3 regions of the Lysinibacillus sp. KU-BSD001 genome follow, and region 1 is predicted to be linked to each of the others. Evidence: riboswitches for the same ligand, from Rfam matches in the RefSeq annotation. Region 1 holds a riboswitch; each other region holds the start of a gene.
The links. A riboswitch is a leader RNA that binds a small molecule or an ion and turns the genes downstream of it on or off. The one in region 1 is predicted to bind preQ1.

Region 1 (8,048 bases):
CCGCCTGAAAATACGACCTGTCTATTTAAATGAGGATATTGTTTCATGATCGTTAACACCATTTGTACACAACTTGACACAATCGTTTGATGAAATTTTTGGATGATTAAGGCGAGCGGTTTTTGCTCCAATTTATGGATGACGATTTGCTGAATCATAGCAGAAAAATCAAGTTCAAATACGTGCTGTTCGCTTACTCGAATTTGGAATGGATAAGTGACGAATGTGTTTTCAACGGGAGTATGAATCATATAATCTGCTAACTTACTAGCAGCTTCACCCTCATATGTAGAAAGAGTACAAATGCCTAAAATGGCACTAACCGCATCAAACAACCGACCACAAGTCCCTGCTGTAGTCGTATTTATTTTTTTGACAATCATCTGCTCTAATATATTGATTTCTTTCCATTTATCAGGAAAAATTCGGGATGCTAAGTCCTTTCCTTCCTCCTTAAATAGCGAAAGAAGCATGCCAACTGCGTTACGCCAAGGCTCTTTGATAGCTTTTTCACCACCAGGGAGCGGTGTGTATTGTAAGTGACCAAGTCGTTCGAAACTTTGTGCATCACCGTATAAAAATTCAAATCCCCAAATATGCTTGTCTTCCCCGTATCCTGTGCCATCTAAAATAATCCCTAAGCAAGGTTCAGTCAGTTGGTTATCTACCATACAAGATACATGATGTGCATGGTGATGGTGGACGGAAATCACTTTACTATTAGAGTGCTTTGCTATTAACGTCGTTGTATAAGACGGATGTTGATCGACAGCTATATACTTCTCCTTTACTCCATGCCATACTTTCAATTGATGCAGTTGTTTTTGAAAAAATTGCACCATTTCTTCATTATTTAAATCACCAATATAAGGGCTTAGGATAATATCATTTTGTTTCCCTAGTGCAATTGTGTTTTTTTGATTTCCACCTAAAGCAATTATGTTCGACACATTCCATGTTGATTTTATAACTTCCGGTGCAAACCCTCTCGCCTTTCTAATGAAAATAGTGTTGTTGTCACTTTGCTGCACAACCGAATCATCAATTGGATGTAAAATTTCTCGATTATGCGTGACAATATAATCAGCAAGTTGCGTTAAATTTTGATGATGGTGATCCTTATACTGGATGGGTAAATTAGTAAGGTTCGCACTCGTCATTACAAGGCATTCCAATTGATGCTGTTCAAATAATAAATGATGCAACGGAGTATATGGCAACATCACCCCTATAGTTGATAAACCTGGGGCAATATTTTCGGGCAATATACATCCTTGCTTTTTCTGTAACACAACAATGGGCATTTCAGCGCTTGTTAACAATTGCTCTTCATCCATTGATACATGGCAAAATTCCCGTATTAGGTCTAATGATTTAACCATGATTGCCAATGGGCGTTGTGGTCTGCTCTTTCTACTTCTTACATCATCCACTGACTTCCTTTGATACGCATCACAGGCAAGGTGATACCCCCCTATTCCCTTTATCGCAATGATGTTACCTTGCTTCAAAAGTTTTGATGCCTCGAAAAGTCCCTGTTGATTTTCAGCTATTGTTTCACACTTTTGATTAAGTAACCGTATTGTCGGGCCACATTTCGGACAACAAATGGGTTGTGCATGATGTCTTCGATTTTGTATATTTTCATACTCTACTTGACAGTCTAAACACATTGGAAAAACAGCCATTGATGTATTAGGACGATCGTAAGGGAAATCTTTAATAATCGTGTAGCGAGGCCCACATTGTGTACAATTAATAAATGGATACTGGAATCGGCGATTTTCTCTATGTTTCATTTCGTCTAGGCATTGTTTACATATAGCTGCATCTAGCGTGACGAAAAAAATTTGACGTTGTTGTGTTATTTCACTTGGAATAATGGAGAAATCTTTATAAAAACGAAGCGGAATTTGTTGGATTTTAATTGTCTTAATTGCTGCCAGTTTTGGTGGAAAGGTCTTTAGTTCATGTAACATTCTCTCAAGATTGTCTTCCTCCCCCTCTAGTACAATGTTAACTTGTTCTGTATTATTTTGAACGGTGCCTTTTAACTCATATTTTTTGGAAAGAGCGTAAACAAAAGGTCGAAAACCGACGCCTTGAACTCTCCCCGTTACAATGACATTTAAGGCTTTATACATTGATGATAAACATCCTTTAACCAACTTACCCAATTTTCCATACCTTCTCCTGTTTTTGTGGACAATGCTGTAAATTGAGCATCAGGATTAATTTGAGCTAAATCCCTTTTAGCTTCCTCTAAATCAAATGAAACATAAGGTAATAAATCAATTTTATTAATCATCGTTAAATCTGTACGTCGAAACATCACGGGATATTTCGGGATTTTATCGTTGCCTTCTGGAGCACTTAATATGACTACTTTATAATGTTGACCTAAATCATATCCGGATGGGCACACTAAATTTCCAATGTTCTCAATAAAGAGAATATCGATAGATTCAAAGTCAAATTGCGGGAGGACTTTGGAAACCATCCGAGCATCTAAATGGCATCCGCCTACTGTATTAATTTGAACAGTGTTCACCCCAAGTAAACGTAATCGTTCTGCATCACGTTCTGTTGCTAAATCCCCTTCAATCACAGCAATTGTAAACTCGTCCCCTAATCGTTTCTCCGTTTCCTCTAACAGGGTTGTCTTCCCTGCTCCCGGCGAACTCATGACGTTAATAACGAGCGTTTGATTTTTATGAAATATTTCTCGATTAGTATTTGCTACTACATTTAAATCGGTCAATACGTTTTCTTTAAGATTAATTTTCAAATACATCACACCCTTCATAAGATTCGACCCTAAATGTTTCTCCCGAAATGAGAAGACCATTGAGAAGACCACACTTTGGACAAAGTGCTATTCGAAAGTCTGGTTCAAATTCATGTAAACACGTTTGACATTGCGTTGTTGCTTTCTCGCGAACAATTTCTAATTGTGAATATTCATCAAGAAGACCTAAATTCTCTTTACGGAAATAGAAAAAAGCAGCTTCTAAAGCATCGGGTAACACATTGGATAAATCACCCACAATCACTTGCACTTGTTTTACTCGTCGAAACCCTCTGGATATTGCATCTTTTGATACGAGTTGAATAATTTCATACATTAATGACATCTCATGCATGAGCAAACACCTTCCTCATAATTCTTTAATATCTTATGTTTTTATGTACTAAAAAGAACTAGTTACTATTCAGAGTAAAAAAGCGTAAAAACAGCCTTTTGACACAAAAAACAGGAGCCCCCAATTTATGGAGGGCACCTGTTTTGTATGACAAACGATAAACCTATGATGCCATCTTTTCGATTATTTTATAATCTTTTGTTTTTTCGTACTTCACATTGTTTCTATCACAAAATGCCATTAAATCACGAAATATACTTTCTGGTTTAAACAATGTTACACGAATAGGAAATCCGCTCTGCATTTTAATAACAGCCATTTTTGATTGCCAATTTGCTCTTTTGAAAGTAATCTTTTTAATATCCGATTGTGTCACTTGTTTTTTGTAAATGGGTATACCTAAAAAGTGAATAGTATACACGATATGATTTTCATGAATGATCAATGTGTATTTAATAAATGCTGTTAAAAAAATCAATATGAAAATCGTTACACTACTCCACTTTATCCAAGTATGATCCCAGGAAGTAATACTTGCAGCTAACGATAAGAATGCCATTGGTAAAATCCATTGCCTTTGTGTAGTTGCTTTGTATTTCAATGTTTATAACTCCTTTCTTTATCATTATTATTATACAAATATTCCAAAAAGCCTTTTATATATGTAAAAAGAGAATTGGCAACCGCCAATTCCCTTCTATCTTACTCTGCAATTAATTGTTTTTTCTTTATAACTATCACTTGATTTAGCACGATGGCACCAAGTGTTTGAATGACTGTTTTCACAATCACTTGCCCTACAATGGCTGCAGGAACAGCCTCCCACGGTAAAAAGTTTGCTCCTAGCGGACTTAAGCCAACGATCACAAACACAACCGAATCCAGGAATCCACCAACAATCCCGCTATAGAACACACGCCACGCCATTGGTAGCTTTAAACGTGAATAAATTTCTGTATCCGCTGTTTCAGCAATGACAAACGAAATCGCCGACGCTGCGACAATCATCAATGTGTCACCTAATAAAAAGGACACAACTGCTGAGATGACAAGCGCTATACAAATAAAGGCATACGTTTTAGCTCTGCCATATTTATTTTGGACTAAATCTCGGAAAATAAAAGTTGCCCCTACAAAAAGCGTACCCATTGGGACAATAAACATGCCGAATTGCAGCGGTGCAAACTTTGCTGTTACTACATTCGCAATGACAATGGATAATAAATAAAATAAGATTCTCATTTCTCTATATTCCTTCCTTTACAATCGAATTATTCTGTTCTGCTTCCTTCGAATTTAAATACGCAGCAAGTCCTCTGTTTCGCAACTTACATGCCGGGCATTCCCCGCAACCATCTGCTTGAATACCGTTATAACAAGTTAACGTTTTGGTACGAACAAATTGTAGTGCGCCTAACTCATCTGCAAGCGCCCATGTTTGTGCCTTATCTAACCACATTAGCGGCGTCTCCATGACAAACGTAGCGTCCATCGATAAATTTAATGTGACATTGAGTGACTTGATAAACACATCGCGGCAATCCGGATAACCACTAAAATCTGTTTCGCATACACCTGTGACGATATACTTCGCTCCGACTTGGCTCGCTAACACCCCTGCAAAAGAGAGGAAAAGAAGATTACGTCCTGGTACAAAAGAAGATGGTAGCTCTCCCTCTTCCCCTTCCTCCACTTCGATTTCCTGTCGTGTTAATGCACTCGGCGCAAGCTGATTAAGGAGCGACATATCCAGTATGTGATGTTTCACGCCTAGTTCCTGTGCGATTTCTTTTGCACATTCGATTTCAAGTGCATGTCGTTGCCCATAATCAAATGTTACTGCCTCTACCTGTGCAAAGCGCTCCAGTGCCCAAAATAGACAAGTCGTACTATCTTGCCCACCGCTAAACACAACAATGGCTTTCTCCTGTTTCATATGAAAAACTCCCTTATAAACGAAAAGACAGCATTCTAAGAAAATGCTGTCTCTTCTTAGTTTTTTTAAGAGGGGGGGCTAAAAACCTCTACTATTTCATTATCGGTTATCAATTTTTTCTGGATTTAGATCGTGATTCATTAAACGATAATGCGCCATTTCTTCATATTTCGTCCCCGGTCTACCGTAGTTGCACCAAGGGTCGATCGAAATACCTCCGCGCGGTGTGAATTTTCCCCATACTTCGATATAGCGTGGGTTTAGCAGTTTAATTAAATCATCCATAATGATGTTCACACAATCCTCATGGAAATCACCATGGTTGCGGAAGCTAAATAAATATAATTTTAATGATTTACTCTCCACAATTTTTTGATCTGGAATGTACGAAATGTACATTGTTGCAAAATCAGGCTGACTTGTAATCGGGCATAAGCTTGTAAACTCTGGGCAATTAAATTTCACAAAATAATCGCGGTTTGAATGCAAATTATCCACCGACTCTAATACTTCAGGAGCATAATCAAATGAATATTTCGTATTTTGATTTCCTAATAGTGTTAAATCTTTTAATCCTTCCTCGTGGCTACGGCCAGACATAAAAAAACCTCCCAGTATATGTTTCCCAAAACACATCACAAGAGAGGCGGCATTCATCCATCTAAACTAAAGCGAACAAATAAAAAAGCCACGTCCGATATGGACATGGCGTAATAAGCATGCTTCCATAGTTTTTTATAGAGGGTATCAGCTATGAACCTCTCCCGTTCAAATGTCGGGAATATTCTTTTCTTTTGATATAATACATAAAACAAAGGAATACGTCAAATATATTTTGAGAATTAAAGCTTTATTATTATCCGATAGAAGACTCCTGCCTCAAGATATTATCCATTCATTCTTTATAAAATAAACAACTGCAATATAGTTATTAAAACTGCACTTGCAAGCGGCACTAGCTTCATCGCATTATAGCCAGATGAGGAGGAATGTATTTGCTCTAGTGGATCTTTTGCAGGTGATGCAAGAAACTCGATAAAGCGTTGCCACCGACTCACTTTAAATTGTGCCAATGATTGCGGTACTTCCACTTTATATTCATCCAATCTTTTTTGTAGTGATGGTTCCTTGTCAAATTCATCCTTCAGCATGAAAATCCTCCTTTAGTTCATCTTTTAAAAACTTAATTGCGTTATGCAATCTTGATTTTACCGTACCAATTGGGATTGATAAAATTTGTGCAACTTCTTCTTGCGGTAAATCGTGATAGTACGTTAGTAAAATGACTCCTCGTTGTTTTTCCGGTAACTTTGCGATTGCTTCTTGCACTGCTAACTTTTCATCTGCTGAAAATTGGCTAGTAGCTGCTGGTACTAAAAACGGAAAAAATGTTTGCCACTTTTTTCGTCTATTTAATTTGTTTACAAGTAGCCTGTAAGCAATTTGAAACAAGTAAGACTTTACAGTTCCCTTCTCTACATCATAGCTATGTAATGTTTTTTGCAATCTTTCAAACGTATCATGAACAATATCCATACTAAGCTGTTCTTCTTGGGTGTAACGAAACAGGAAGCAATAAAGCGTTTCATATAAATTATGATACAGCATATTAAAGGCTTCTATATCGCCTTGTTTGTATGCTTCTATCCATTCTTCATTGCTTTTCATCAAGCCCATCCCCCCAATGAGCTTTTATCGACTTTAATGTAACAGAAACGCGCGTCACAAAATACCCCACTATGACAATTACCCATGCCTGAGACTGATTTGTAAAAAATTGCACATATGGATTGTCAATTGTTTGACCAGCTGTAATTAAGAAATTTAATGCTTGCACGCAAATAATTGTATAAATCGCTAAAATAATTGTTAGTGTATCAAACATATTCCAACGTAAGTAAATAGTTGTTTTCTTGTAATTTATTTTTTTATTTTCACGGACTATATATTTCCTATCATAAGGAATCATTATCGCTAATATAAGTATAATCCATATCCCCATAATGATGAGTGAAATTATCCAACCAATATCCAATTGTATCACCTACCTAAAGCTATAAACTTTTCTAGCAATAAACGCCAATAAAATACTAAATACAGTTAAAATGATAAAATATTGATACTCAGGAAGCCATGTTTCATTTACCATATTTAAATGTAATTGCAAACTGTCATTCAGATAAAGCATTGGATTCCAAAGTAAGAAAATATAATAATTTTGTGGATCTTTTCCTGCAAGAGTTAAAAACATCGACGACATTGTAATGGAAAACATAAACAGAATCATAATCGGTATTAACATACTTTGAGCTACTTTTCCATTTTTAAATAAACCCGCCAATATAAAGCTAAGAGGATACAATGCCAGCAAGACAAAATTACTAATGAACACCATTTTCAGAAAAGATACTAGTGAAACATCTATTAAAAAAGAATAGCAAACAAGTAGCAATACTAAAAAAACATTTACTAATGTAAAAACACCCGTGCCCATGCCGACATAATACGTGAATGGTGTCACACCTGTTCGCTTTACCCAGTTAAAAGTCTTATTCGCTTTCATATCTGCTAAATAAATCGTAGCACTCGAAAATGCAAACGAGAAAAGTAAAAGCAATATTGAAATCGGGAGAAACTGTCCTTTAATTAAAAAGCTTATTACTTCTTCATTTCCCTTCATTGCTATTTTACTAATCCATGAGCAAATAAAAAAACTAAATGCTGGGAGTATATTGCCTAAAGTCACTCCAGAATTGCGTAAACTTTCAAGCATATACATACGTGAAATTTGTGTAATCATCCTGCTCTACCCCCTAACACCGTTCCAGTAACCTCAAAATAAATTCCTTCAATACCTGCCAGTACAGTATTTTTGTATTTATTATCTAGCTCTTGTCTTGTGCCGTTTTCAACGAACTTGCCATCTTTTAAAATATATACATAATCAAATAATGGCTCAAACCCAGCTA
Region 2 (8,048 bases), on a different contig from region 1:
TTCACTTGCTTTCGCTAGCTTTGCAATGCGTTCAGGTGGGCTTGTTAAAGAGATAAGCTGTATAAGCGAGATGTCTGCTGCACGAAGTTCTTCATGAATAATGCCGCTTTCTTCAAGTGGCATATCCGGTACGATTAATCCACGAATGCCTGCCTCGTACGCATCACGTGCAAAGGCTTCCGCTCCGTAAGCTAAAATAGGGTTTAAATATGTCATTACAACAAGTGGAATTGTCACTTCAGCTGCAAAGTCCTTTAATGTCGCTAATACATTGCGTAAGTTCGTACCGTTTACGAGTGCACGTTCGCCGGCTTCTTCAATTGTAGGACCGTCTGCCACAGGGTCTGTAAACGGGATACCAACTTCAATGGCCGTCACGCCCAGCTCTTGTAAACGTAGAATCGTATGACGAAGCGCTTCGAGTCCACCATCACCCGCCATAATATAAGGAACAAATGCCTGATCACCTCGCGCATTTACTTGTTCAATTGCTTGTTGTAATGTCATTGCACCTGTCCTCCCATTGCGTCGATTAATGTGTGTACGTCTTTGTCACCGCGTCCTGATAAACAAACGACGATGATGTCATCTTTTGTCATAGTTGCTGCCAGCTGTGATGTGTAATAAATGGCATGTGCACTTTCTAACGCGGGTAAAATACCTTCTGTCGCACAAAGGAGCTTCACGCCTTCCAGTGCTTTTTGATCTGTCACCGCATCATAAGTTGCACGACCAATATCCGATAAATAGCAATGCTCTGGACCGACAGCAGGGTAGTCAAGGCCAGCTGAAATGGAGTGTGCCTCTTGGACAAAACCATTTTCATCTTGAAGTAGGTACATGTATGCCCCGTGTAAGACGCCTTTTTGTCCGCCAGCAATGGCCGCAGCATGCTTACCTGTTTTAATACCACTACCTGCTGCTTCCACCCCGATTAATTTGACATCGTGATCTTCAACGAAAGGGTAGAACATGCCAATTGCATTACTACCGCCGCCCACACAAGCGACGACTGCATCGGGTAAGCGACCTGCTTGTTTTTGAATTTGTCCGCGTGTTTCATCTCCAATGATGCGTTGGAAATCACGTACAATCGTTGGGAATGGGTGAGGGCCTAAAGCTGACCCTAAAATATAGTGTGTATCTTCAATATGTGTTACCCAGTGACGAAGCGCTTCGTTTACCGCATCTTTTAGTGTAGCAGAGCCTTTTTCCACTGCTACGACTTTCGCCCCAAGGAGCTCCATACGGAATACGTTGAGTGCTTGTCGTTTCACATCTTCAGCCCCCATATATACGATACATTCAAGGTTCAGAAGGGCACAAGCTGTAGCTGTTGCCACCCCGTGTTGACCCGCGCCTGTTTCAGCGACGATTTTCTTTTTCCCCATACGGATCGCAAGGAGCGCCTGACCGAGGGCGTTGTTGATTTTGTGTGCCCCTGTATGGTTCAAATCTTCGCGCTTTAAATAAATTTTCGCACCGCCGCATTTTTCCGTTAAACGCTCTGCGAAATAAAGCGGTGTTTCACGCCCTACATAGTTTTTTAAGTAGTAACGTAACTCCTCAGTAAAAGTAGGGTCTTGCTTTGCTTCGTTATAGGCTTTTTCAAGCTCGATTAATGGGGTCATTAAAGTTTCCGGTACGAATTGTCCGCCGTATACCCCGAAACGTCCTGTCGTCATTGTGTTTTCGCTCCTTTAGCTGCTTGTAAAAAACTTTGGATTAATGCATGATTTTTCACACCATCTCGCTCGACACCACTTGACACATCAACGCCAAATGGTTGCACAAGTTGAATGGCTTCCGCGATATTAGAAGGGTTTAGTCCACCTGCTAAGATGACTTTTTCACGTGGAATATTCGATTGCTCCAGTAATGACCAATCGAACGTATGCCCGCTACCGCCACGGTAATCTGTACCTGGTGCATCAAATAAGTAATAATCGACATCATAGCTCGCTGCCGTTGCGACATTTTCCTGACTTCGAATAGAAAATGCTTTAATCGCGGGTAATCCGATTTGTTGAATGAACGCATTTGTTTCATCACCGTGATATTGAATGTAATCAAGAGGGACTTTTTCGTATACCTCTTTTAAAAAGGACGCCTCTGCATTCACAAATACACCGACCTTTTTCACGTTTTCAGGAATGTGTTTGGCTAAAGCTTGCGCCTGTTCGATTGTCACTTCACGTTTACTTGGCGCAAAGACGAAGCCAATCAAATTTGCCCCTGCATCCACGGCTGTTTGTACGTGCTCTGGGTCCTTTAATCCACAAATTTTGACGAATGTCATTGTGCTTCGCCAACTTTCAGCTCAATTTGGAGTGATTGCAAGTCTGCTACAACATTGCCACTGCGCATTAACGATTCACCAACTAAGACTGCTTTTGCTCCGTAGCTTGCGACAAGTGTGGCATCCTTTTCATTCCAAATCCCACTTTCAGAAATGAATGCAATATCGTCGCAGTTAAATGCACGAGCAATCGTTTCTGTTTGCTTTAAATCGACTTCAAATGTTTTTAAGTTTCGGTTATTTACACCGATAATGCGTGCATCAATCGCTAAGGCACGCTCTAATTCTGCTACGTCATGTACTTCGACGAGTACTTCCAGTCCGTGTTGACTCGCGTATTGATGCAGTCTAGCTAATGCTTCATCTGTTAAAGCCGCCACGATGAGTAAAATAACGGAAGCCCCAGCTGCTTTCGCATAATCGATTTGCACTTCATCAATGATGAAATCTTTACATAATACCGGGATATTCACCGCATTGGCGACGGCATGTAAATCGTCATAAGAGCCTTTAAAATATTTGCGTTCTGTTAAGACCGAAATACAAGCAGCGCCTGCTTTTTCGTATTGGGTTGCTTGCTCGACTGGCTCAATATGTGTCGCAATATCACCTTTTGAAGGAGAGGCCCGCTTCATTTCTGAAATCACTTGCAGACGGTTTGCACGAATCAGCGTTTCATAAAGAGACGGACGCTGTTTTTCTACCGTGTTAAATGATGGTGTATTTGCTTTTAAGCCCGGTAATTCTGTTTTTTTATGGTCAAGGATTTGATCTAAAATCGTCATGTATTGGCACCTGCTTCCTTCATTTTTTTGCTATATGCGACAACGGCATGGAGTTTATCCATCGCACGTCCTGAGAAAATGCTGTCCTTCGCCATTTCAATGCCTTCTTTCATCGTTTCTGCTAAACCGTAAGCAAAGAAGCCGATTCCCGCATTTAACACAACCGTGTCAAAGTAGGCGCTTTGTTTGCCCGCAAGTAATTCTCGTAAAATGACGGCATTTTCCTCTGCGTTCCCGCCGCGAATTGCTTCAAGCGGTTGCGGTGTTAACCCAACATCCTCGGCGCGGAGTTTAAATGGTAAAAGATCACCGTGATCGAGCAAGACAAATGTATTTTCACCTTCGAGTGAGGCCTCATCCATCCCCCGCGCCCCCGATACAACCATTGCCCGCTTGCGACCAAGCATATCAAGTACTTGTGCATAATCTGTTGTAAATTCAGGGCGGTTAATGCCGACAAATTGTGTTTGTAGCGGTATTGGATTTGTGAGCGGACCCACCATATTAAAAATCGTCGGCTTGCCGATTGCGCGTCGTACTTCACCGATACGTCCTAGCTTTGGATGCATATTTGGTGCATGTAAAAAGGCAATGCCTTCTTGTGTTAATAGTTCAGTTGTTTGTTCCAGATTTGATAAAAGCCCGATGCCAAGTGCTTCTAATACATCTGAGCTACCAGATAAGCTTGAAACTTTTCGGTTCCCATGCTTTGCGACAAGCAGTCCACCACCAGCTAGAACGAATGCAGCGGTTGTGGAGATATTGAAGCTTTGTAGTCCGTCGCCACCTGTACCACAGTTATCGATGTAAATGCCTTCCGGTACATCTACCTGTACAGCATGCGACCGCATGACAGAAGCAAGGCCCGCTATTTCATGGGCTGTTTCACCTTTTGCACTTAATGCGAGAAGAAAGTTTGCGATTTGTTCTTTTGGCGTTTCTTCATTGAAAACAAGTTGCGCGGCTTGCACCATTTCACCCAATAGTAAGTTTTCGCCGCTTGTGACACGCGTTGTGTAAGCTTGTAAAGTCATCGTACTCATCCTTTCTTCACTTGCAAAAGTGCCTGTGTTTGTTGATATAGCTCTTGCGGATTACTATTTGCTGTCACCGTCGCGCCGATTTCCGTTATTGCTTGATTATGTTGTAAAAGCACTGTACGAGAGGCTAACGCAAAGTCAATTTGTCCGTTAAAGCCGATATAACCGATTGCCCCACCGTAAAGTGCGCGCTGTTCAGGCTCAATTGCTTGAATCGCTTGTAAGGCTACCTTTTTTCGTTTCCCTGTTACGCTATCTGCCGGTAATAAATGCGTTAATGCATCAATCGCGTGCAAAGTAGGGGAGAGGATGCCGAAAGTTGTATGCCCGTCATATTGAAGTGATTCTTTGACCGAAATGGCTTCAATATCTGTTGCAGTTGCTGTTTTTAATTGTCCATCATATACCGTCACAATACTTTCTGGTGACGCACCAATGACTGTATGGTCATCAAATTCGATATAGTATAAATAAGGAGAAGGCAGTTTCACACGTAAATCACGATAGAGGGAGAAAGCGTCCCCTGAGAAATCCGCTTGTAGCTTTCGCGACAGGACAATTTCCGTGGCTTCTCCTGTTGCCATCACGTCTTGTGCCTGTTTTACTTGTGCTTCAAATTGGGCGAGTGTCGTTTGTTCTGTAAATGCCCCCATTGAAAACTCGTTCGGCGAGAGTGCTGTACCGTTTACAATTTGGTCAATGATGTCGTCAATATTCGGCTCTTTTATTTCAGCATCGATGTTTGTATGGACGATTGTTAATTCATCTGTGACATGATCGAAAATCACAACGGTGTCGTATACATGGAAATTTACAGCTGGAATCGTGCTTTGTTCACGGTTGAAGCGAATATAACCGATTGCCCCGCCTGTGAATGGATATTCTGTGTGATTCGAAACACGTGGCATGACCTGCTTTAATGAACGCACTAAATCACCTTCGTAGCTATAAGACTGTCCTGTTACATGCGAACTTTCTGTTAGTGTTGTATTCGATCCTGTGTATGTTTTGCGTGGGTTCGCCCCGATAAATGAATAGCGTCCTGTCGTTTCGTGTTTCGCTGAACTTTCCAATAAAAATTTTCGTGTCCCTTGTAGGCGATTGAAAATTAATACAGGTGTTAAGCAATCGCCATTTACTTTTTTAATTGTCGTACGTAATGTGTGTTTAATCATCATTCTCACTCCACTCTTCTAAAATAAAAAAAGTCCTCTACAAAAAGCATAAACACTTTTTGTAGAGGACGATATGAACCGCGTTGCCACCTCAAGTTGAAGCTAAAAAAGCTCCCATCTCGAATCTCGTAACGTGAGATATCCCGTTCGCTAACTCATGCTAGCGACTCTCATAAGGCCCATTCACAAGCGAAAATGACACGTTTCCACCAACCACGTGCTCTCTAAACATTTGGCTGCTTGCTACTCTTCTTATTCATCAATTTGCTCAGCTATTCTTCACTCTGCTCGTATGGCGATTACAGCTCCCCGTAATCTTCAACCAACCCGAACATTCTAATTAGTATCATTGTACGAGGAAAAGAACGATAAGTCAATATTTTCAGAAAATAATAATATGTAAGAATGCTATCCATAAAAAAATCGAACGGCACATCGACCGCTCGATTGAAAAATTTTAAATTAAATTTTTGAAATTTAAACGGTTATTTAATAGGTACATAATCGGTGCACCTACTGCCAATACGACGAATTCACCCGCTGCTACTGTTAACCATGTCCAGAAGAAAGGTAGCTCCAGTGCGAGATTTAATTCGAAGGCAATAATAAACATTGTAAACGTAAATAGGAGCGTATTTAATACTAAACGTACCATAATATTTTTCACGAATTTACAAATCAATACAAAAATTGAAATCGTAATGATGGAGTGTGCAACACCGAAAATAAGGTCATACAATCCTAATGGTGAAAACATATTAGCAATAAATACCCCTAGTATAATCCCGATTGAAAAACGAGGATTAAATGCTACTAAATGATTGAATATTTCAGAAATACGGAACTGCACTTCTGTAAATCCAAACGGTGCAACGAGCATTGTTACAGCAATATAAAGCGCTGCAATAATCCCTGTCGTTGCCATAAATTTAACCTTCATATAAAATTCCTCCTAGTTTTTTTACGTGGGATGGTTTCGAACCACGGCGACTTAGCACGAAGTAATATTTTAGTATAATAGATGGCTATCGTCAAATATCTTATAAATCGAAATATATCAATAGTAAAGAAAATTTGAGATGTATGATTCATGAGGCGTTTGGGCTGATCATGCTATACGCCATGTGTGAATAAAATCATTCTCTTAAAAGGGAGAGCGGGGTGTAACTGAAAATAGCATTCATTACTAAAGAAATCTAGAAAATGTACACGCCACAACAATAGACCCCTTTTCGTACGTAAAATAAAGTCTCTTTTTCAGTCTGCTTTCCTCATCAAACTAGACTTAAATACTAGATATCAACAATTAATTATTAGAAAATTGCTAGAAGTATTTTTAATATTTACATGATAAATAGCTAATTAATTTAGTGCTTTAAAGCGCAAAAATATCTTAAATTAGATTTATAGTATTTAGAAAATTCATAATGTTATTGACTGTCAGATAATATGAGTGTAAGATAGCGGTACATTCATACTTTGCTAAGTTGAATCAGCAAAGTGCAAATAGATAAATAGTTCTAGGGGGATAACAGAAATGGCTATTACTTTGAAAAAGCTTTCATTTTTATCGTCAGCAGCGTTAGCATTAATGCTTGCGGCATGTAACAGTGACGACACAAGCTCGTCGGATGCATCAACAGGTTCATCAGGTGGTGATGCGGCACCAGAAGAAACATACGTAATCGGTGTGACACAAATTGTTGAGCATCCATCACTAGATGCGGCATATGAAGGGTTTAAAAAAGCACTTCGAGATGCTGATTTAGATGTCGAATATCAATACAATACAGCAAATGGTGATCCGAGCCAGACAGTAACGATTGCACAAAAGTTAGTAGGGGACGGAGTAGATTTAATTTTTGCTAACTCAACACCTTCAGCGCAAGCGGCGAAGTCAGCAACATCTGATATTCCAATTGTCTTCACATCTGTAACAGATGCCGTGGGGGCAGAATTAATCGCTTCTATGGAAGCACCAGGTGGTAACGTGACAGGTACTGTCGATTTACACCCAGAGACAATTGCTAATACAGTGAAATTCCTAAAAGAGGAGCTAGGTGCAAAAAAGGTTGGGACAGTATATAACACAGGTGAGCAAAACTCGATTGCACAAGTAGAGCAAGTAAAAGCTGCATTAGAAGCACAAGGGTTAACGCTTGTGGAAGCTGCCGTATCAACTTCAGCTGAGGTACAACAAGCGACAGAATCATTACTTGGAAAAGTAGATTCTTTATACATTATTACAGACAATACAGTTGTATCCGCACTGGAGTCAGTGATTGGTGTGGCTAATACGAATCAATTACCGTTAATCGTTGGCGAGATGGACTCTGTAGCGCGCGGCGGATTAGCAGCTTACGGTTTCGAATACTATGATATCGGTTATGAAGCAGGACAAAAGGCGGCTGAGATTTTAAAAGATGGTAAATCAGCAGGTGAGATTCCGGCGACATACCCAGCTAACTTAAAACTTGTCATCAATAAAGCAACTGCAGAAAATTTAGGTCTTGAAATTAAAGATACTTGGAATGCAGAAGTAATCGAATAAATAACTTAGGAGATGATTCAATATGTTTACAGCTCTATTCGGTTCTGTTGAGCAAGGAATCATCTATGCAATTATGGCACTCGGGGTGTACTTAACATTCCGAGTGTTAGATTTTCCGGATTTAACGGTTGATGGAAGCTTTGTTACAGGGGCGGCAACAGCAGCGGCAATGATCGTGCTGGGCTACAACCCTATCAT
Region 3 (8,048 bases), on a different contig from region 1:
TGACGACGAAATGGTCATGTATATAAAAAAGGATCAGGAATCCGTCGCAGCAATTGGCCTACTCAGAAAAAATCACGAGCCACGTTTTAATCAAAAGGACATGTTGACATTACTCTATTTAAAACATACGATTGAAAATCAGTATTTGCTACACCAATATACTAAGCCTAAAAGTACAATTCATGTTACCGACCGAGAGGAAGAAATTTTAGCGTATATTTGTAGGGGCTATAAAAATATCGATATTGCAAAACAATTATTCGTCAGTGAAAATACGGTAAAAAAACATCTTCAAAACTTATATCGTAAGTTTCAAGTCACAAGCCGTACTAAGCTTGCTATTTCGTATTTGCAATGTAAAAAATGAATACATCTATAAATAAAGTGGCAGGTACCTATACTTCCTAATAAGACAACTCAATTCTTATATCAGGCTGTCTCATACCAGATGTTAAACAACAAAAAAATTGTTTAATTTATAATAACGTTGTTAAAAAATGATAATTATTCTATTCAACAATCTGGCCAGATTGTTGAGGATAGCGTTTATCATTAATAATGGAGAACCTTATCATAAGTAAATGCGGTTTTTGGATTGAACTACAGAAAATGTAGTTCAATCCTTTTTAATACTCAAACATAGTCATTTAAAGCTAGTCATAAATCAGTTATAATTATAAAATAGTGGAAATTATATTTAATTCTGCCGTATCTAGGTGAGGTCAGTCTATGGTTAACGCTTACAGCGATTCTATCTTTGATAAGTGTACTATAAAAATACAAAATAGTACTAAGATGATAAGAGGAGTGAGTATTTAGTGTTTTTTTAAAAAAGTATTAGAGTAAAGCCAAATGAAGTTTTTACTCCAAAAGCTCCATTAGTTAATGAGGATATGTATATTTCTAGGCCACAATTAGAGAAAAAATTAAAAAGGGCTATAGATGGTACGTACCATATCATTGTTCATGGTGATAGTGGTTCAGGTAAATCTTGGTTGTATAAAAACGTATTAAAAGAAATGAATTGTTAATATATAACAATTAATCTTCCAAACGCAAGTTCAAATCGAAGTATTTCGGAAACGTTTAAATGGTATCTAAATCAAATAGACGAAGTGAAAAAAGTAGAGTACACCGAGAAAAAAATGGCAGAAGTAAATGCAGCTGTAGCGAAAGGACAAATAGATCATTCGGATAAATATATATTTAATGAAAAAGAACCCTTTTTGCAATGTTTAGAGTATGTTAGGAAAAGGGCAAAAAGAAATCAGGCTCTTATAGTTTTTGAAAATCTAGAAGCTATTTTCAAAGATGAAGGAATAATGAAAGAACTAGGAAATTTAATACTCTTACTAGATGATGAAATCTATGCTAAATACAATGTGAAATTTTTAATAGTAGGCGTTCCTAGTGGTATTAAAGAATATTTCTCAAAAGTAGAAAATGCATCTTCAATCAGTAATAGGCTTGAAGAAATTCCTGAGGTCTCAAAATTAAGTAAAGAACAAGTTGAAAATTTTGTTAAAAAAGGATTTATAGATAAATTAAAAATCGAAATGGATGATGATTCCTTGAGGACACTTAATAATGATGTTTATTGGTCTACTTTAGGCATTCCTCAAAGACTACATGAATATTGTTTGAAAATTGCATATGCCTTAGAAGATAATGATTGGCAAATTAGCAATGAATTATTAAAGTCGGCTAAAATTGATTGGATAAATCAATCATTAACTTCTAACTATTCAAATATAGAAATATTGATGAATTCAAGGGAAACAACTGTTCAAAGAAAGAATCAAGTATTATATGCATTGGGAAAAGTAGAGAAGGAGAAATTTAAATACTCTGATATAGAAGAAATAGTTAGAATAGAATTTCCTTCTACCACTCAAGCTACAATGAATATAGGTCAAATGTTATCTGAAATAGCAAATAGTGATCCCCCCTATAAAGAAAACTCCTAAAGGAGATAGTTACACTTTTGTTGATCCAAAATTTTGCATCTGCCTAAGAATGATGTTGGTGAAAAATAATAATGAAAAAATTGAGAAGTTACCACTTAGCGAAGTATAGCTATTAGGATAAAACCTCGCTTAGATACATTACAGAGAACCGCACCATAAGTAAGTGCGGTTAAATTCTTGAAATGGGTTCAGCTATACAGTGATTATGTTCTGTAAAGCCGAATAATATTTCAAAGATGTTAGTAGCAAGAATTTTAAAAATTCTATTGACAAAACACCTTATCCAGCAATTGATGGAATGATTAGATGAAAAAACTAAAGCAAGTAATGCTGCTTATATTTCAGAGAAGTATTATTCGAACGCTATAAAAATAAAATTATATTTGAAATTTTCTACTACTCCATATATTATATTGTTATTAAAGAATGCCCGGAATAGAACGGGAGAGGTTCATAGCTAATACCCTCTATAAAAAACTATGGAAACATGACAATCTGCCATGTCCATATAGGACGTGGCTTTTTATGTTTTATTCATACGTTTTAATAGAATAATTGGTAGCGCCTCTCTTGAAAAGTGTAGGGAACATTTTACAAGGGAGGTTTTTTTATATCTGGCTGCAAAGTTGAAGCAGAATTAAAAATCTAGTTTGGGTTATGGGCCTGATGGAAACAGTCGGTAGTCTATATGTAAATCCTAATTATTTCGTACACTAAGGAGAAAAATAGCATTTTTTCTTGGGATGCTGTTTTTTCGTTATAAAGGAGTTTTTGAAGTTGAAGCAGGAAAAAGCAATAATAGTATTTAATGGAGGTCAGGACAATATCACTCATTTGTTCTGAGAGGGAGTTTTAAAGCATGTATAATTTTAGAATTATTGAGAAGCTACAAAAAATAGATGAAGATATTCAAAGAAGTCAATTAAACTATCATTCAAAACGTGTTCTCGTAAGCAAAGAGTTTACCTTTGATGCTGCTCATCATTTACATAACTACGAGGGGAAATGTAAAAATTTACATGGTCATACGTATCGTGTTGTCTTCGGATTGAGTGGTTATACGGATGAACGAGGGATTATGCTTGATTTTGGTGACATAAAGGAAATATGGAAACAAAAAATAGAAATTTATTTGGATCATCGTTATTTAAATGAAACTCTTCCGCCGATGAATACGACGGCAGAGAATATCGTTGTTTGGATTTACGAAAAGTTTAATGAAGCCTTGCTTGATGAACAACTATATAATGGGGCACGCGTGGAATTTATCAGGTTGTATGAAACCCCTACAAGCTATGCTGAAGCCAGAAGAGAGTGGATGGAAGTTGAGTAAAGTACCCGTTATAGAGATTTTTGGTCCCACGATTCAAGGTGAAGGAATGGTAGTAGGTCAGAAGACAATGTTTGTACGCACTGCCGGCTGTGATTATTCTTGTTCTTGGTGCGACTCATCATTTACGTGGGATGGTAGTGGCAAGCATCTGATCGTTCAAATGACAGCAGAAGAGATTTGGTCTGAGTTGAAACGACTTGGGGGTAACGGTTTTTCATTCGTCACGATCTCGGGAGGAAATCCGGCACTTCTTCGTAATTTGGATGCGCTTGTTGCAATTTTAAAAGAAAATAACATAGAGATTGGTGTTGAAACACAGGGAAGCAAATGGCAAGATTGGCTGTATGATATCGATGAACTAACGATTTCACCAAAGCCCCCTAGTTCTGGGATGACGACAGATTTTTCTATGCTCTCTGATATTTTGGAAAAGCTTAGAGATAAAAACAGCCATCAGCATATATCTCTCAAAATCGTTGTATTTAATCAAGAGGATTATGCTTATGCTAAACAAGTTCACCTTCGATATCCGACCATTCCTTTTTACCTTCAAGTCGGAAATGATGACATTACTTCGATGGACAATGCACAGTTGATCAGCCATTTATTAAAGAAGTATCAAACGCTAATCGATCAAGTGATGATGGATGAAGAATTAAAAAATGTTAAAGTACTACCGCAGCTGCATGCACTTGTGTGGGGAAATAAAAGAGGTGTATAGCTATCAGCTGTAAAACTATATGCAAAATCTCTCAATTAAATACTTTACGCAGAACCGTATCATAAATAGTAGTAAACTCCATTCTCCACAATCTGGCGCAAGAGTTTAATAAGAGTTAGATTTTTAAACGACTTTATTGTTATATTTTTGAGGGTAGTGAAGTATCATACATCAAAAATTAAATAACTATATTTTTTAACCTCGCCCTAAATTTAGAACAGGGTTATTCAAACTAACAAACCCCTCTTACATTTTCCGTAAGAGGGGCTTGTTATTCTATTTATATATTTTTTTAATTAATAATTGTTGTGCTATTAATAATAAAGCACTCACTGTCCAATAAATCGGTAATATCGATGGATTTAACAGACTAAAAATGAGCATCATAATTGGATTAATGAATACCATTATTTTCACATTTGTCGGTTGATTTTTATCTAATGAAATAAAGCTTTGAATTAAATAAATGAAACAAGCAATAATTGAAATGCCAATATCCATTGTCCCTAAATTCATCCAAAGGAAATTTTCACTTGCAATTGCTACATCTATTGTAATTGCATAAATCAGTGAAAATAAAATAGGCAATTGAATGAGTATTGGTAAACAACCTAATAAAAAACTTTTCATTGAATCTGATGTTAACTCTTGAATTTCCTTTTGATACACTAACTTTTCAGATTCATTACTACTATTCCGAAGTTTGACAGTAAGCTCATCTAATTTAGGCTTAATTGAAGTCATTAATTCTTTAGAGTTTTTTTGATGTTTTGCCGATTGAATGAATAATGGTATAAGAATTAATCTAACTGCAATTGTGATTAAGATGACACTTATTGCATAACTATCCGTAAATGAATGTAAAAAATGAATTAAATAAATTATTGGTTGCGTTAAAAATGACAACAATGCTATTCCTCCTAGTTTTTAAATTTAAATCAAACTAGGAGATACGCTTTCTTCATCATTGTCTTCGGATGTTCTAATACACAGTACAAACCACGTTAGCATAGGTGGAGTCCAAGTATTAGTGATTTCATAATCAATTTCAAACGCTTCTTCTTTAACTTCCTGGATTGTAATTGTATTAGCCAAATATATATGTAAGCTAACACATAATACCGTTAATACCAAAGAAGCTAATAACCAAAAATATTCCATTGTATTCAGAAATATAGGTATATCATGGATTAAAAATGACCAAATCACAATACCCCTCCTTCCTTTTTTTGTATAATTTTATTATATTATTTATGTGAATGCTAAGTCAAAGATTAATTTCCTTACTTTAATTAATTCGAAAGTTAACGTAGACAACTCTAAAAGTTTTAGTTTGTTTACAGTCTTATTCTATTGATACACTACTCAATCTTAGAAATTTTCCAAACATCATTGATTTTTTGAAATTCTACAGTAACAAACGGAATATCCCAACCTTTAATATGCATGCTTGCTGTACCTTGGTAAATAGATGCAGGAACATGTTGAAGCATTTCCTCAAATTTCTCCTCATGATAGGCCAAATCATATGGCCATACAATACTAAATTCTTTTAAGGCTAACGCTTTCACTACAGGAACTGTATTTTCATCGTCACTATCTGTAAATAAATACGTTTTTAAAATCATTTCCGGTGACACACCGATTAAATATTGTTCATCTCCCGTTTCTAAATAGCTTGCCACTTGCTCTTGTTCATCTGTTGAAGAACGTTGTACATGTTCAACTTTATAAACCTCATTTGCCACTTTTGCCATTAAAACAGGGGCATTTATCCAATCGTAAGAAGCAATGACATAATCAAATGTATCTACTTCCAGCTGTTCTGTTAGCTTCACTTCAAGTAGCTGCCCGCCCTTCTCTTCAAAAACGTTCCTATTCATCCCCGCAAAATAATATTGCTCGAACAGTTTGTCATTTATATATAATTTGCCATTTTCTATTTTTACTTGGTCATTCGGTGTGGCGATAATATTTCCAATCATCGGGATTTTTTGCTCTTCATCAAGCCCCGCTACTAAATCACCTACTTCTAGAAGATCACTGTCCGTCACTGGTGTAGTATATACATTAAAATGACGCTTCTGAAATATGTGCTGACGGTCATTATAATAGTAAAGATCGCTATTCCATTGATGCATGTCTGCTGTCGACACGGATTCTCCATCCCCCACCATCACATCGTAAATGGTTGTAAATTCGATAGGAGGCGCTGTACCTGTTTCAATTTGTGAAGAATTTGTGTTCAGCAACATAAAGCTTCCTATTATAACAACAAAAACAAACATAAAGGACGCTACTATCGGTAGTAATCCGATATTTCGCTTCTTTTCTTTTTGACTTAATACGCTTCTTTTTACACGTTGCTTTTGAGCTGATGAAATCGGTGTTTGCTCTTCTAATCGTTTCTTAAAGTGATTCATGTAAAAGCACCTCCCATTGTGAGTCATCTAAATATCCTCTCAGCTCATCTCTTGCTCGTTTTAAACGGGACCTCACCGTACTTTCATTCAGTACAAGTAATTGTGCAATTTGGACAGTTGAAAGCTCCTCAAAATAATACAAAACAATCGTTTCTCGGTATTTTTCATTTAGTTTCATTACCGCCTGTAGCAATGTTGTTTTTTCATTTGAAAGGACCACTTCCTGCTCGGCACTTTTTGCATTTTTAAAAGGGAGAAAAAGCTGCCATCTTTTTTTCTTACGTAAATAGTCGTGACAACGATTAATTACAATTTTCCTCAAATAATTTTTGAGAGAAGCCTCTCCCTTATATTGTTCTGCTTTTTCATAAAGCGCAATGAAGCTTTCCTGTACAATATCTTCTGCTACATCCCAGCTTTGTACATAAAAATACGCAAGCCGCAGCAGGTGCTCCGTATGCAAATCCATCACCTCATGTAACAGTTCCTCTCGCATCACATCACCTCATTTTCACGCTATAGACGATAAAAATTAGAATTCGTTGCAAAAAAATTTCATTCGTTGATTTAATATGTATAACATGTCACAGCTAAGATACTTCATTAACTTTTACACCTTACACCAAATAATAAAAGCAGAGGAAATAACCTCTACCTTTTTTGAAATGATCGAAATCTATTGGACATATAGATAGAAAATATGCACGACTCAAATTGTATTTTTAAGAAATCAATGTCATGAGAATAGCAATTCCGTTAAAAGCTGCATGGATCATAATGGCTGGAATAATTGAACTAGTTTTTTCATATGTACAGGCAAAAATCAGCCCTGAAAGAAAAGTAATAGGCAATGTATTATAAGTAGGAATATGCACGATCATAAAGATAAAGGAGCTTACCAACAAACTTATCGCTACGCCATATTTTATACGCAACCACTTATATAAAAATCCACGATAAAATATCTCTTCATAGATTGGCGAAATAATGGCTGCTGATATAAATCCTATAAGGATCGTTGTGCCATTTACATCTGTTTTAAGTGCTTCTGTCTTATTATTTTCCCAACTGATTTGCAGTAAGTCCATCAGCAAAAGAATACCTATACTTAAAACTATAAGAACCATTAACCATAAAATGATCCATTTCCAATACGATAAAGGAAATCCACGTAGCCCTATTGATGCCCAACGAAGTTTATACGGCTTTAATGCGATAAAATAAGTGCATAGAACAAACACAATAGCCATAATAGCGCCTATAAGAGTGCCTCCATATAAACTGTTTTGCAATAGCTGTTCTATCAGTCTCTGCAAGTATCCTTCTACAAAAATGGGAATAATCACTAATACAATGAACAGCAATATTCCCCCTTCTCTCCAGCTCCATTCTTTTTGAGACCATTTATTTTGATTATTCATTTTTGTTCTTCCTCCTCCATCATTTCTATGCTATCTTCATCATATATGGTGACGTTACGTAACCTTCAACCACTTTTTTCAAGGAGGAAAATATGGATTATTTTACGACAGGTGAGGTTGCTAAAAGGTTGAATATGTCGGTAAGAACGTTACGCTATTACGATCAAATTAACTTAGTCGTAC

Region 2: it holds a riboswitch for preQ1, as region 1 does, so the genes downstream of both, AAGS61_RS04420 (QueT transporter family protein) here and queC (7-cyano-7-deazaguanine synthase QueC) in region 1, are expected to answer to the same signal.
Region 3: it holds a riboswitch for preQ1, as region 1 does, so the genes downstream of both, queD (6-carboxytetrahydropterin synthase QueD) here and queC (7-cyano-7-deazaguanine synthase QueC) in region 1, are expected to answer to the same signal.

What each region holds. Positions count from the first base shown of each region.
Region 1 covers NZ_JBDQZI010000004.1:145,874-153,921, forward strand. Annotated here, with positions in the region: gene hypF (carbamoyltransferase HypF) at 1-2,144, opposite strand, end outside; gene hypB (hydrogenase nickel incorporation protein HypB) at 2,129-2,788, opposite strand; gene AAGS61_RS07890 (hydrogenase maturation nickel metallochaperone HypA) at 2,778-3,143, opposite strand; gene AAGS61_RS07895 (hypothetical protein) at 3,307-3,744, opposite strand; gene AAGS61_RS07900 (VUT family protein) at 3,846-4,385, opposite strand; gene queC (7-cyano-7-deazaguanine synthase QueC) at 4,390-5,124, opposite strand; PreQ1 riboswitch class I at 5,130-5,174, opposite strand; gene queF (preQ(1) synthase) at 5,179-5,679, opposite strand; PreQ1 riboswitch class I at 5,801-5,847, opposite strand; gene AAGS61_RS07915 (hypothetical protein) at 5,982-6,230, opposite strand; gene AAGS61_RS07920 (RNA polymerase sigma factor) at 6,217-6,756, opposite strand; gene AAGS61_RS07925 (group-specific protein) at 6,734-7,123, opposite strand; gene AAGS61_RS07930 (ABC transporter permease) at 7,124-7,879, opposite strand; gene AAGS61_RS07935 (ATP-binding cassette domain-containing protein) at 7,876-8,048, opposite strand, start outside.
Region 2 covers NZ_JBDQZI010000002.1:240,102-248,149, reverse strand. Annotated here, with positions in the region: gene trpA (tryptophan synthase subunit alpha) at 1-507, opposite strand, end outside; gene trpB (tryptophan synthase subunit beta) at 504-1,685, opposite strand; gene AAGS61_RS04440 (phosphoribosylanthranilate isomerase) at 1,682-2,299, opposite strand; gene trpC (indole-3-glycerol phosphate synthase TrpC) at 2,296-3,084, opposite strand; gene trpD (anthranilate phosphoribosyltransferase) at 3,081-4,118, opposite strand; gene AAGS61_RS04425 (chorismate-binding protein) at 4,124-5,299, opposite strand; T-box leader at 5,361-5,568, opposite strand; gene AAGS61_RS04420 (QueT transporter family protein) at 5,757-6,239, opposite strand; PreQ1 riboswitch class I at 6,246-6,290, opposite strand; gene AAGS61_RS04415 (ABC transporter substrate-binding protein) at 6,837-7,850, shown strand; gene AAGS61_RS04410 (ABC transporter permease) at 7,873-8,048, shown strand, end outside.
Region 3 covers NZ_JBDQZI010000005.1:107,279-115,326, reverse strand. Annotated here, with positions in the region: gene AAGS61_RS09645 (response regulator transcription factor) at 1-367, shown strand, start outside; gene AAGS61_RS09640 (hypothetical protein) at 1,146-1,967, shown strand; PreQ1 riboswitch class I at 2,408-2,454, shown strand; gene queD (6-carboxytetrahydropterin synthase QueD) at 2,827-3,300, shown strand; gene queE (7-carboxy-7-deazaguanine synthase QueE) at 3,293-4,021, shown strand; gene yidC (membrane protein insertase YidC) at 4,298-4,927, opposite strand; gene AAGS61_RS09620 (hypothetical protein) at 4,955-5,230, opposite strand; gene AAGS61_RS09615 (S26 family signal peptidase) at 5,383-6,444, opposite strand; gene AAGS61_RS09610 (RNA polymerase sigma factor) at 6,431-6,940, opposite strand; gene AAGS61_RS09605 (CPBP family intramembrane glutamic endopeptidase) at 7,167-7,865, opposite strand; gene AAGS61_RS09600 (MerR family transcriptional regulator) at 7,958-8,048, shown strand, end outside.